DNA from 3 places in the Paenibacillus sp. JT22N15 genome. Region 3 is predicted to be linked to each of the others. Evidence: riboswitches for the same ligand, from Rfam matches in the RefSeq annotation. Region 3 holds a riboswitch; each other region holds the start of a gene.
The links. A riboswitch is a leader RNA that binds a small molecule or an ion and turns the genes downstream of it on or off. The one in region 3 is predicted to bind cyclic di-GMP.

Region 1 (3,275 bases), on a different contig from region 3:
CTGTCCGGCTTTGTCACTCTTGCAGGCATACGCAGACGTTACGATAAGCTGCTGCATCATACTGTATTTTATCCGGAAAGGTATGGGGAGGAATTTTCGGCGATTTTCGCGCGCCGCGAGGCTCCTGCCGATCCTGCGATTTATGTATGCTGTTCCGCCTATATGGAACAGGAACTGGCGCCGGAAGGAGGCAGCAACCTGTTTATTTTGGCGAATGCCCCGTATACGTCGGACGCTTGGAGCTGGGAGCGGGAGGCGGAGCGCTATCAGGGCCGTCTGTTGAAGCAGCTGGCTGCCTATGGCTTGGAGGGACTGGATCGGGAAGCAGAGCAGCTTGCTTTGTATACACCGGAGGATTTGGAGCGGGATACGTCGGCATTTCGCGGCGCCATCTATGGCATTTCCTCGAATTCAGCAAAGCAGACGTTTTTGCGGCCGTCCAATCGTGCGGATTTGCGCGGACTATGGTTTGCGGGCGGAACGACCCATCCCGGCGGGGGAACGCCGATGGTTGCCATGTCAGGGCTGCTCACCGCAGAGGCGATGATTCGGCAGCATCATTAATGAATCTATTGGGGCAAAAGAAAAGCCGCGCTTAGCGGGGGCAGCAAAACTTCCAGCTAAGCGCGGTTTATTTTTAATGAAAAAAATAAAAAACCCTTCTAAGTTAGAGGGCCTGCTTGAAACAACTTATAAAATATCGGGACGACACGATTTGAACATGCGACCCCCTGGTCCCAAACCAGGTGCTCTACCAAGCTGAGCTACGTCCCGGGAAAAAAATGGTGCCGTCGAGAGGACTTGAACCCCCAACCTACTGATTACAAGTCAGTTGCTCTACCAATTGAGCTACAACGGCGCGGTTATGTATCGGACACAAGATGTATTATGCCACAGAACTTTAGGAGGATGCAATACCTTTTTTAAATTTTTTTGAAAAAAATTCGGGCAGCGTTCAAATGCCCGAATTGGCCTATTTTTTAACTTTAAAATGAACGACTGCGCTGTACAGCATTTTCCCGCGATCGGGATGAAACACCGCATGATGACTAATCGCATGAACTTGTAATAGCAGTGCTTTATTCGCTTCAATTTGCTGGTCAATGTGCTTTTCGAGCGTACGTAAGTCAAAAGCCTCAAAAAATTCGATTTTATCCTCAATTAAATCTAGTCGAAAATCCATCTTGTCCCCCCTAAAATCTCATTAATAGCTAGCATTCGCTAATATTATAACGTTGTTAGGCACTAGTTTCAAAGTATCATGTCAGATAATCTCGCTTTTTATAATTTACAAAAAGGTTTTCCTAAATTATACTTTAAAAGTGTCGAAATAAATAGAAAATTACATACTGAAAAAGGCAAACTTATTGAAAGATAGGGGCGCAAAGTTATGGGCCTAAGGTATTGAACTATGGCAGCCAAACCACCGGTACAGGACTATAGGCTGATTCAGCTGTTCAATTCGTCGCGGTGATTGGATAGCTTTTGTTTTTTCAGTGTAATAGGAGAGATGGAGAGAAAATGATGATTAACCGATTGAGAGAGGCAAAATGGTTAAAATGGACATCAAGGATTTCTGATTTCTTGAAGAAACAAAAGGTTACAACGAAGCTGTTGTTTATCACTTCATTAATCACCTTGTTCAACGTCGTCGCTGGCGGGTGGATTTTTATGCAAAATGCTTCGGTTAGAAGTGCAGTGAAAGCTTCAAATGAGCTTCAGGAGGCCAAAAAAGAATATCAAGGGATATCGGATTCGATGCTGCGCACGCTGCTTTCGATGATTGATGCCGTAGAAAACGGCAGCACCGGCGACGATGGAATCAACTTGGCACTTAAGTCGATGCCCGAGCGGGTAGAAAAATTGAAGGTTACACTAGCGTACCTGGATGAAAAATATCCTCACGGGGATAACGGCACCGCCTATTCGAACCAAGGCAATGTGTTTGGCCTTGCACTGGAGCAGCTTAATAAAGAAAACGGCAATCACAGCCTGCTAACCATTGAAGACCGCTCCGCCAAGGTCAAACAGCTTGTCAGTACATATACGATTGTTCTCAGCTTTGCGAATGAAACGGTAGAAAATTGGCTCGAAGTGGATACGGTCGCTACACAGGAGACATTAAATAAAAGTATTGCAGCTGCCAATACGATTATTATCATCAATATTGTTTTGCTGGCAGTACTGCCGTTCCTCATGTCGTATTCGTTAAGCCGGAATGTAAAAAAAGGCATCGTTGGTTTAATGAAGCGTATTACCGCTTATCAAAATAACGATTTCACCTATGATGAGAAGCTGGATCGCCAAGATGAATTTGGTCAAATTGACCGCTCGCTGGCGCAAATGGGAAGTGAGCTTCGTGACACCCTTCGTTCGACTATGGATGTAAGCACGGTTGTTCTGCAAGCCTCGCGCAATATGGGCGATATGATTGTTCGCAATCAGAACGCTTCCGAGCAGGTGAAGGAAGAGATTGGCAACGGCAAAACGATTTTGATGACCCAGTATGATGATGCAACTTCGATCTCGGCCGTAACGGAGCAAATATCGGCAAGCTCGCAGCAAATTGCGGCTTCAACCGAATATATTAATCGCGACATGAAAGAAATGAGAGAGTCATCGCGTATAGGCTCCACCGATATGAAGGGCGTTGTGCAGATGGTGAATCAGACGGTGCAGCAATTTGCCCGAGTTACCGAGTCCTTCGACCGAATCAATGAGCGCTACAATAATGTAACGAAGTTTTTGGGCGGCATTCAGGATTTGAACACACAGACGAATTTATTGTCGCTGAATGCTTCGATTGAATCGGCGCGTGCAGGCGAGCATGGCAGAGGCTTTGCTGTAGTAGCGGAGGAAATTCGCAAGCTGTCGAGCCAGACCGATATCATTTCCAAAGATATTACGAAGGAGCTTAAGCTTATTCAGAACGATTTTGCCGACAGCAGCCAAAGCTTGAGCAGCTTCTCGGAAGTGATAGAAACGACGAAGCAGGCATCGGTGACGGCTAGCGAAATGTTTAATGGTCTGGAAAATCAAAGCAGCGTATTGTCCGAGCAAATGGGCGAAATTTCTGTCGGCATTGATGAAATTACAAAAGGCATTACCGATATTGTTGGCTCAGTAGACAAGCTGCTGCAAACCTCCTCCGAGGTAAATGGCAAAATGGAGCAGATGAGCGGTATGTCCGAAGATCAATTCGAGGTATCGATTCAGCTTCAAGAGCTGGCTGAGAAACTGCAGGGCTCTTCCACTAATTTGCGCGAAAAAGCGGC
Region 2 (3,275 bases), on a different contig from region 3:
GTCCTCTCTGCGATAGCGCTGCTCCTGACGTTAGGAGCAAAAATGCCCTTCCAGCCCAAAACGGGCGTAAGAAAAATAGAATTGTTCGAAAAATCCGTTTTGCCGATTGCGGCATCCGTCTTTTTTCTGTTTATCGCGTATGGGGGCATTACAACATTTGTTCCGCTGTTCGCTAAGTCGATTCAGGTCAATTCCGGCGCATTCTTTCTGGCCCTTACTGCATCACTGGCACTCAGCCGTCCCATTTCGGGAAAACTTTCGGATCGATACGGAGAGATTTCTGTTATCGTACCAGCCCTTGTCATTACGATTGGCGCCTTGATTGTGCTCAGCATGTCGACCGGCTTAGGCGGTGTGCTTGTTGCGGCGATTTTATATGGCATCGGGTTTGGCTCCGCGCAGCCGGCCCTTCAAGCGGCAACGATCCGTCTGGCCCATCCAGAGCGAATCGGAGTTGCCAACGCCTCGATATCGACTGCTAATGATCTTGGCATCGGGCTCGGTGCGATCGTGCTAGGCTGGGTTTCCCAGTATATGAGCTATCAGGCGTTATTCACGGTCAGCGCTTTGTCTGTTGCGATTTCCTTGCTGCTGTTCACTTTATTTGTGAAACGTTTGTTGAAAAATAATGAATAAATGGAGGAACAATCAAATGGAATATGTGAAACTCGGAAATACGGGCTTGGATGTATCCCGAATTTGTCTGGGCTGTATGGGCTTCGGAGTAGCCGTGCAAGGAGGGCTTCAATGGATTATTAATGAAGCAGACAGTCGTCCCGTTATTAAAAAAGCACTAGAGCTTGGTATCAATTTTTTTGATACAGCTAATGTATATTCAGCCGGATCAAGTGAGGCGGTTATTGGACCTGCTTTAAAGGAATATGCAAATCGGGATGAAATCGTGCTGGCTACTAAGGTGAATGGGCGCATGCAGGTCCAAACGGTGCCGGACTTTCTCGAAAGGCCATTATGAGCGAGATTGATAAAAGCCTGAAACTCTTCAGAAAGAACCTGTAACCTCACCTATTGTTGGTGCTACAAAAATATCGCATATTGAGGATGCTGCAGCTGCTCTTTCCATAAAGCTGACACCTGAAGAAATAGCCCAGAAAGATGATCTTGAAAAGAATAAGCGGATCAATGGCTGGACGCCCATTATCTTGTGAATACATATGCCGAACCTTTTAGACAATAAAGGAAAAATCGATACCACAGAAACGCGGTGATGCGTTAAACTGAATGCTTATAAAGATGGCTGTCGAGACCTTCTCGACAGCCTGATGCCGCCTAAATGGCGGCTTTTTTGTTTTAAAATTTTCATAGCGTTACGTATCAAGGAAGATAAATCTGCGCAGGATTATTTCGTTCTAGTCTATCCAAGTTTCGTCTCCTCCCATAGACTTTCATTCTCTTCATATTAATAGGACCCCTCTCCCAAAAACTTTTTGTCGAATGAAAATATAAAAAAATGTAAAAAACGTAACTATTTGATGAACGGATTGTTTATAGATTAGGAATGGAATAAAACAAACATAAAATGGATAAAGGCATACCTATGGAAACATAGGGACGCAAAGCCATGGCCTAAGGCATCAGACGATGCTACGGTTGACAGGTTGCTGGAAAATGGGAGCAGACTGTCCAAAATCCGGGCAGTTTTTTATTTATCAAAACAAGTTATTGGGGGTAATTTGATGAAACGTTTTTATTATCCATTAACACATGCGCAAAAACGAATTTGGTATACCGAGCAGTTTTACCCCGGAACGAGTATTGCCAATTTGAGCGGTTTTCTCAAGCTTAGATCGCATGAGGGAATGGATTGCAGCAGGAAGGGAACAAAACCGTTGTCCAGCAAAATGGCAAACCAGCCGATTCAGTAGTCAAGCTGGAGGTGATTATGCCGGTAGCTGTAGCTATTAACGTATCACGAACGGTAGGCTGGTTTACCTCCCAATATCCGGTTGTGCTCGACATGAGCTATACGGACGATTTAGCCTATCAAATAAAACGGGTGAAAGAAGATTTGCGCCATATTCCCAATAAGGGAATCGGTTATGGCCTGCTGCGATATTTGGCAGCTGATGAGCATAAAGCAGGGCTCACCTTCTCATTCAAACCGGAAATCAGCTTCAACTATTTGGGGCAATTCGACAGCGAGGTGCAAACAGACTTGCTTTCACCATCCGTATACGATATGGGCGCGCAAACAAGCCCGGAATCTGAAGCGCTGTATGCGCTCAGCTTAAGCGGTATGGTAAGAGGCGAACGCCTCGTTGTGTCTTGCGCCTACAATAAAAAGCAATATTTGCGAGCTACGATAGATCAGCTGATGGATCGCTTCCACCATCATTTGCTTGTATTAATTCAGCATTGTACAGCCAAGACAGACAGAGATTTCACACCTAGCGACTTTACGGCGAGCGAATTGCAGCTCGAAGAGGTCGGAGATATTTTTGACATGCTGGCAGAGAAGTTTGGCTAAGAGAATGAATTAGCGCGCAGTTTAACTTGCTGCGGAATGGATAGAAGGAGGCCAAGCACAGGTGAACGGGATTACTTTTCAGAAGGATCAAGTACAAGATATTTATTTTTTATCGCCTATGCAAGAGGGCATGCTGTTTCACACGCTTCTGCACCCCGGACAGAGCTATTATATGGAGCAACTGGCCATTTCGGTGAAAGGCTCATTTCGCAAAGATTTGCTGGAACAAAGCATGAACGTGTTGATGGATCGGTACGATATTTTTCGTACCGTATTCCTCCACGAGAAAATCAACCGGCCGGTTCAGGTTGTATTCAAGCAGCGAGCGTTCCATGTTCAGGAAATAGATTTATGTGATCAGCCCCAAGAAGAGCAGCAGCGACAGCTTGCTGCCTTCAAGCAGCAGGATAAAATGCTGGGATTTGATCTGTCCAAAGATATTTTAATGCGGACGACCGTTTTTAAGACAGGTGAGGACACGTATGAATGGATATGGAGCTATCACCACATTATGCTGGACGGCTGGTGCTTTGGCATTATTGTAAAGGAGCTGTTTCAGATATACAGCGCCTTGCTGAATCATAAGCCATACGAGCTGCCCGTCTCGAAACCATATAAGGAATATATCAACTGGCTTGGCAAGCAGGATAAGGAGGCTTCGCTTGTCTTTTGGTCGAGCTATTTAGCTGAATTTGAGGGGCAGGAGTCTTTCGCCGAGCAGCGCAGCAGACGCAGGGAGGAAGGTTATTCGTCAGGCGAGCTTCATTTTAAGCTTGGAGAGGAAGACAGT
Region 3 (3,275 bases):
ATACGATGCGACAGTCGTGGGATCGGTTTTATCGAATTTGTTTTTGCTCGTATCACTTTTTTATTTTTATGGCATTTGTTTAAAAAGAGGACTGAAACAGGAGCACGCCCAAGTCGCGGTGCTGCTGCTGCTCATTTTTCCGACCGCCATCTTCTATGCCGTGCCTTATACAGAGAGCCTGTTCCTCATGCTGTCGCTAATGACCGTCTATTATGCGATGCAAAAACGATATTTTCTCGCGTTTCTGTTCGGGGGCTTGTCCGCTGTGACGCGCAATTTGGGCTTCGTCAACTTGTTTTTCGTTGTGGGTACGCTGTTGATCGAACACAGGCTGTACCGTTTCAAGTGGAAGGACACGAAGTATTTAGGCTATGCAATCATTTCGGCGCTGCCGCTAGCCGGTTATCTGTTGTACATGAAATGGCTTACTGGCGATTTGCTGGCTCCGATTACCGAGCAAAGCATCAACTGGTATCGCAAGACGGTTGCTCCGTTCTCGAACTATATTCATTTTATCCAAAAGCCTTATTTCTCAGGAAATGGCGGCTGGGAAAATGGCCTGCTTGCCTTTATTATCGCGAATGCCGTCCTCGTCATTTTTGCTGCCTTTCTTATTATGCGCTGGAAAGATATTCGCCGTAATGCTCATGAATGGCTGTTTTTTGCCTATGGATTGCTGCTTATGCTCATTCCGTTCGCCAGCGCCGAATTTTTGCAGAGCATTCCACGTTATGTCATGGTTGCGTTCCCCTTCTACATTTATTTTGCGGATGTGCTGAAAAATAATAAGGCGCTGCAAATGTTTTATTTCATGATGTTTTTCCTGCTTCATATTGTGTATGCGATTTGCTACTTTAATGGATATTTTTTCGTTGTATAAATTTATGAAAAAATAAATTGACGAAATTTGCGCTTAAGGTGTACAATAGCACCATATTACTTTAGCTCGTACTTTATACCTAGATCGTTTAACGAAAAGGCAAACTCAGGGAAACCTGATGTGCGCAAAGCTACAGGGGCTTCATTCCTAACGGAATATGCTCGCCAGCTACCGAATTCAACATCGATTCTTCCTTTATTAATCAAGGTAGACTTTGTTCTTTCGGGAGCAGGGACTATCTTTTTTTTATTGCTTACACGAAAAGGCAAACTCAGGGAAACCTGATGTGCGCAAAGCTATAGGGGCTTCATCCTTAAACAGGATATGCTCGCCAGCTGCCGAAGCCCGACATAGCCTCCTTTGCCTGATGAAGGTGCGGCGTGTTCTTCGGACCACGACCATCATTCGCTCGGGGGAGGAACTTACTATGAAAACTACAAAATTCGCTCTTACACTCCTTATGCTCGCTTCGACATTACTCTGGGCACTCCCTGCTAGCGCGCAAACCAACTTTTACAACGGAGCATGGATCGGCACTTGGCCGAACCAAAGCTTGAACAACATCGCTGCCTACGAGCAACTAATCGGTGGACACCAAGATGTTGTACATACTTTTGTCAACTCGAACCAAGGGATTAATGAATGGAAGGGCTTTATGGACTATGTAAATAATAATGGTTCGATTAACCTACTTACCCTTGAGTTTAAAAATAAAAATTACAAAGAATATTCGACTGCTGATATTAATAGAGGCGTAGTAGACGCTTACCTGAAACAAACGGCAAAACAACTGGTTAACTGGCAAGCAGCTAACAAAAACCCTGAAATTTGGCTTCGCATTTTCCACGAAGGCAATGGCAACTGGTACGGCTGGGGCGTTGGCGACAGCACAGTTAACACAAACGAGACTTACAAAGCGGCATTCCAACGTGTCGTTACGATTTTCAGAGAGCAAGGCGCAACGAATGTGAAATTCATGTACAACGTAAACGCTGAAAATGTTGGCAAAAACGCATCGTTTACAGCTATGTACCCAGGCGATGCTTACGTAGACCTGCTTTCGATCGATGGCTACAACTTTGGAACGAAAGAATCGTGGAGCTCGTGGAGAAGCTTTAACGACGTATTCTACGCTTCGTACCAAGCGCTGACAAGCATTTCGAGCAAGCCGATCATTATCGCTGAAACTGGCACAACAGAAAGCGGCGGCAGCAAAAACGAATGGGTTATTGATGCGATGAATCAAGTGCAATCGCCAGCGTACAGCCAAATTAAAGGCTTGATCTGGTTCAACGAGAACAAAGAGCTGGACTGGCATATCGATTCGTCGGCTGATAGCCTGAGCGCTTACCAAACGCTGCAAAAAACGCTTTAAAAGATTAGACGGGGCTAGTCGTCAAGTCCTGGTCTCAACTCTATCAAACACTGGCTGATATAATACTAAATAGGTATTCTGAGAAAACTCTAATTTCGCGTAAACCGCGTAAAATTAGAGTTTTTTCGCTTTTTTTCTACACTTTTGCCAATAAGATTACAATGTTAAGAAGAAAAATTAACTTTTAAAGGGGCAAGGATTGTGATAAGATAACTTTGAATTTGAGCCTTAGCCGCCAAAAATATCATATTTCCGGCCGATTTAACAAATATCGACAGCGAAATTAGACAGTATAGTCAATCCATGTTGTAGATTAGTCAGAAAAGGAATGGAATTATGGCGAATAAATAGAGCGCAAAGGATTGGGGTTATTTGAAAACAAAAGCTAGGTACATATTAACAACGCTATCCATTGCTATCATGATCGTGTATCTAGTATGGAGACTTGTACAAACACTCCCATCTGGCTGGTCATTAATTTTTGGATCGTTGTTACTATTTTTTGAAATCATTTCTATTTTTCAATCCGTTTTATTCCACATTCTTCTGCTAAAACCCACTGAAAGAAAGCCTGCGCCATTACCTGACAACCTTTATTCTGTGGATGTTACGATCGCTACCTACAATGAACCGCCATCCTTGGTTAGAAAAACCATACTTGCTTGTAAAAACTTGAATTATCCGGAAAATCTGTTAAACATTTGGGTGTGTGATGATGGAAAGCGAGCGGAAATGAGAGAATTAGCCGAAGGTTTAGGCGTTCATTATCTCGATCGTCCCGGAAATGAACATGCTAAAGCGGGTAATTTGAATCATGCGCTGACGAAGATGAAGGGCGATTTGCTCCTTACTTTAGATGCCGATATGATGCCCAAACCGGATTTTTTACAGCGAACGGTAGGATTTTTTGCAGAGAATGAGAAGCTTGCTTACGTACAAACGCCCCAAGTTTTTTACAACGAAGATATTTTCCAATACAACTATTACCAAGGGCGCAACATTCCGAACGAGCAAGATATG

Region 1: it holds a riboswitch for cyclic di-GMP, as region 3 does, so the genes downstream of both, AC50X8_RS17760 (methyl-accepting chemotaxis protein) here and AC50X8_RS29030 (glycoside hydrolase family 26 protein) in region 3, are expected to answer to the same signal.
Region 2: it holds a riboswitch for cyclic di-GMP, as region 3 does, so the genes downstream of both, AC50X8_RS08470 (condensation domain-containing protein) here and AC50X8_RS29030 (glycoside hydrolase family 26 protein) in region 3, are expected to answer to the same signal.

What each region holds. Positions count from the first base shown of each region.
Region 1 is NZ_JBXENV010000008.1:259,998-263,272, forward strand. It holds gene AC50X8_RS17740 (phytoene desaturase family protein) at 1-564, shown strand, start outside; tRNA gene AC50X8_RS17745 (tRNA-Pro) at 701-774, opposite strand; tRNA gene AC50X8_RS17750 (tRNA-Thr) at 784-859, opposite strand; gene AC50X8_RS17755 (YrzA family protein) at 974-1,183, opposite strand; cyclic di-GMP riboswitch class I at 1,348-1,431, shown strand; gene AC50X8_RS17760 (methyl-accepting chemotaxis protein) at 1,585-3,275, shown strand, end outside.
Region 2 is NZ_JBXENV010000003.1:540,480-543,754, reverse strand. It holds gene AC50X8_RS08485 (MFS transporter) at 1-636, shown strand, start outside; partial or broken gene AC50X8_RS08480 (aldo/keto reductase) at 653-996, shown strand; partial or broken gene AC50X8_RS08475 (transposase) at 1,047-1,184, opposite strand; cyclic di-GMP riboswitch class I at 1,537-1,624, shown strand; gene AC50X8_RS08470 (condensation domain-containing protein) at 1,823-2,485, shown strand; gene AC50X8_RS08465 (non-ribosomal peptide synthetase) at 2,547-3,275, shown strand, end outside.
Region 3 is NZ_JBXENV010000020.1:34,597-37,871, reverse strand. It holds gene AC50X8_RS29035 (mannosyltransferase family protein) at 1-880, shown strand, start outside; cyclic di-GMP riboswitch class I at 969-1,056, shown strand; cyclic di-GMP riboswitch class I at 1,135-1,223, shown strand; gene AC50X8_RS29030 (glycoside hydrolase family 26 protein) at 1,308-2,255, shown strand; gene AC50X8_RS29025 (glycosyltransferase) at 2,676-3,275, shown strand, end outside.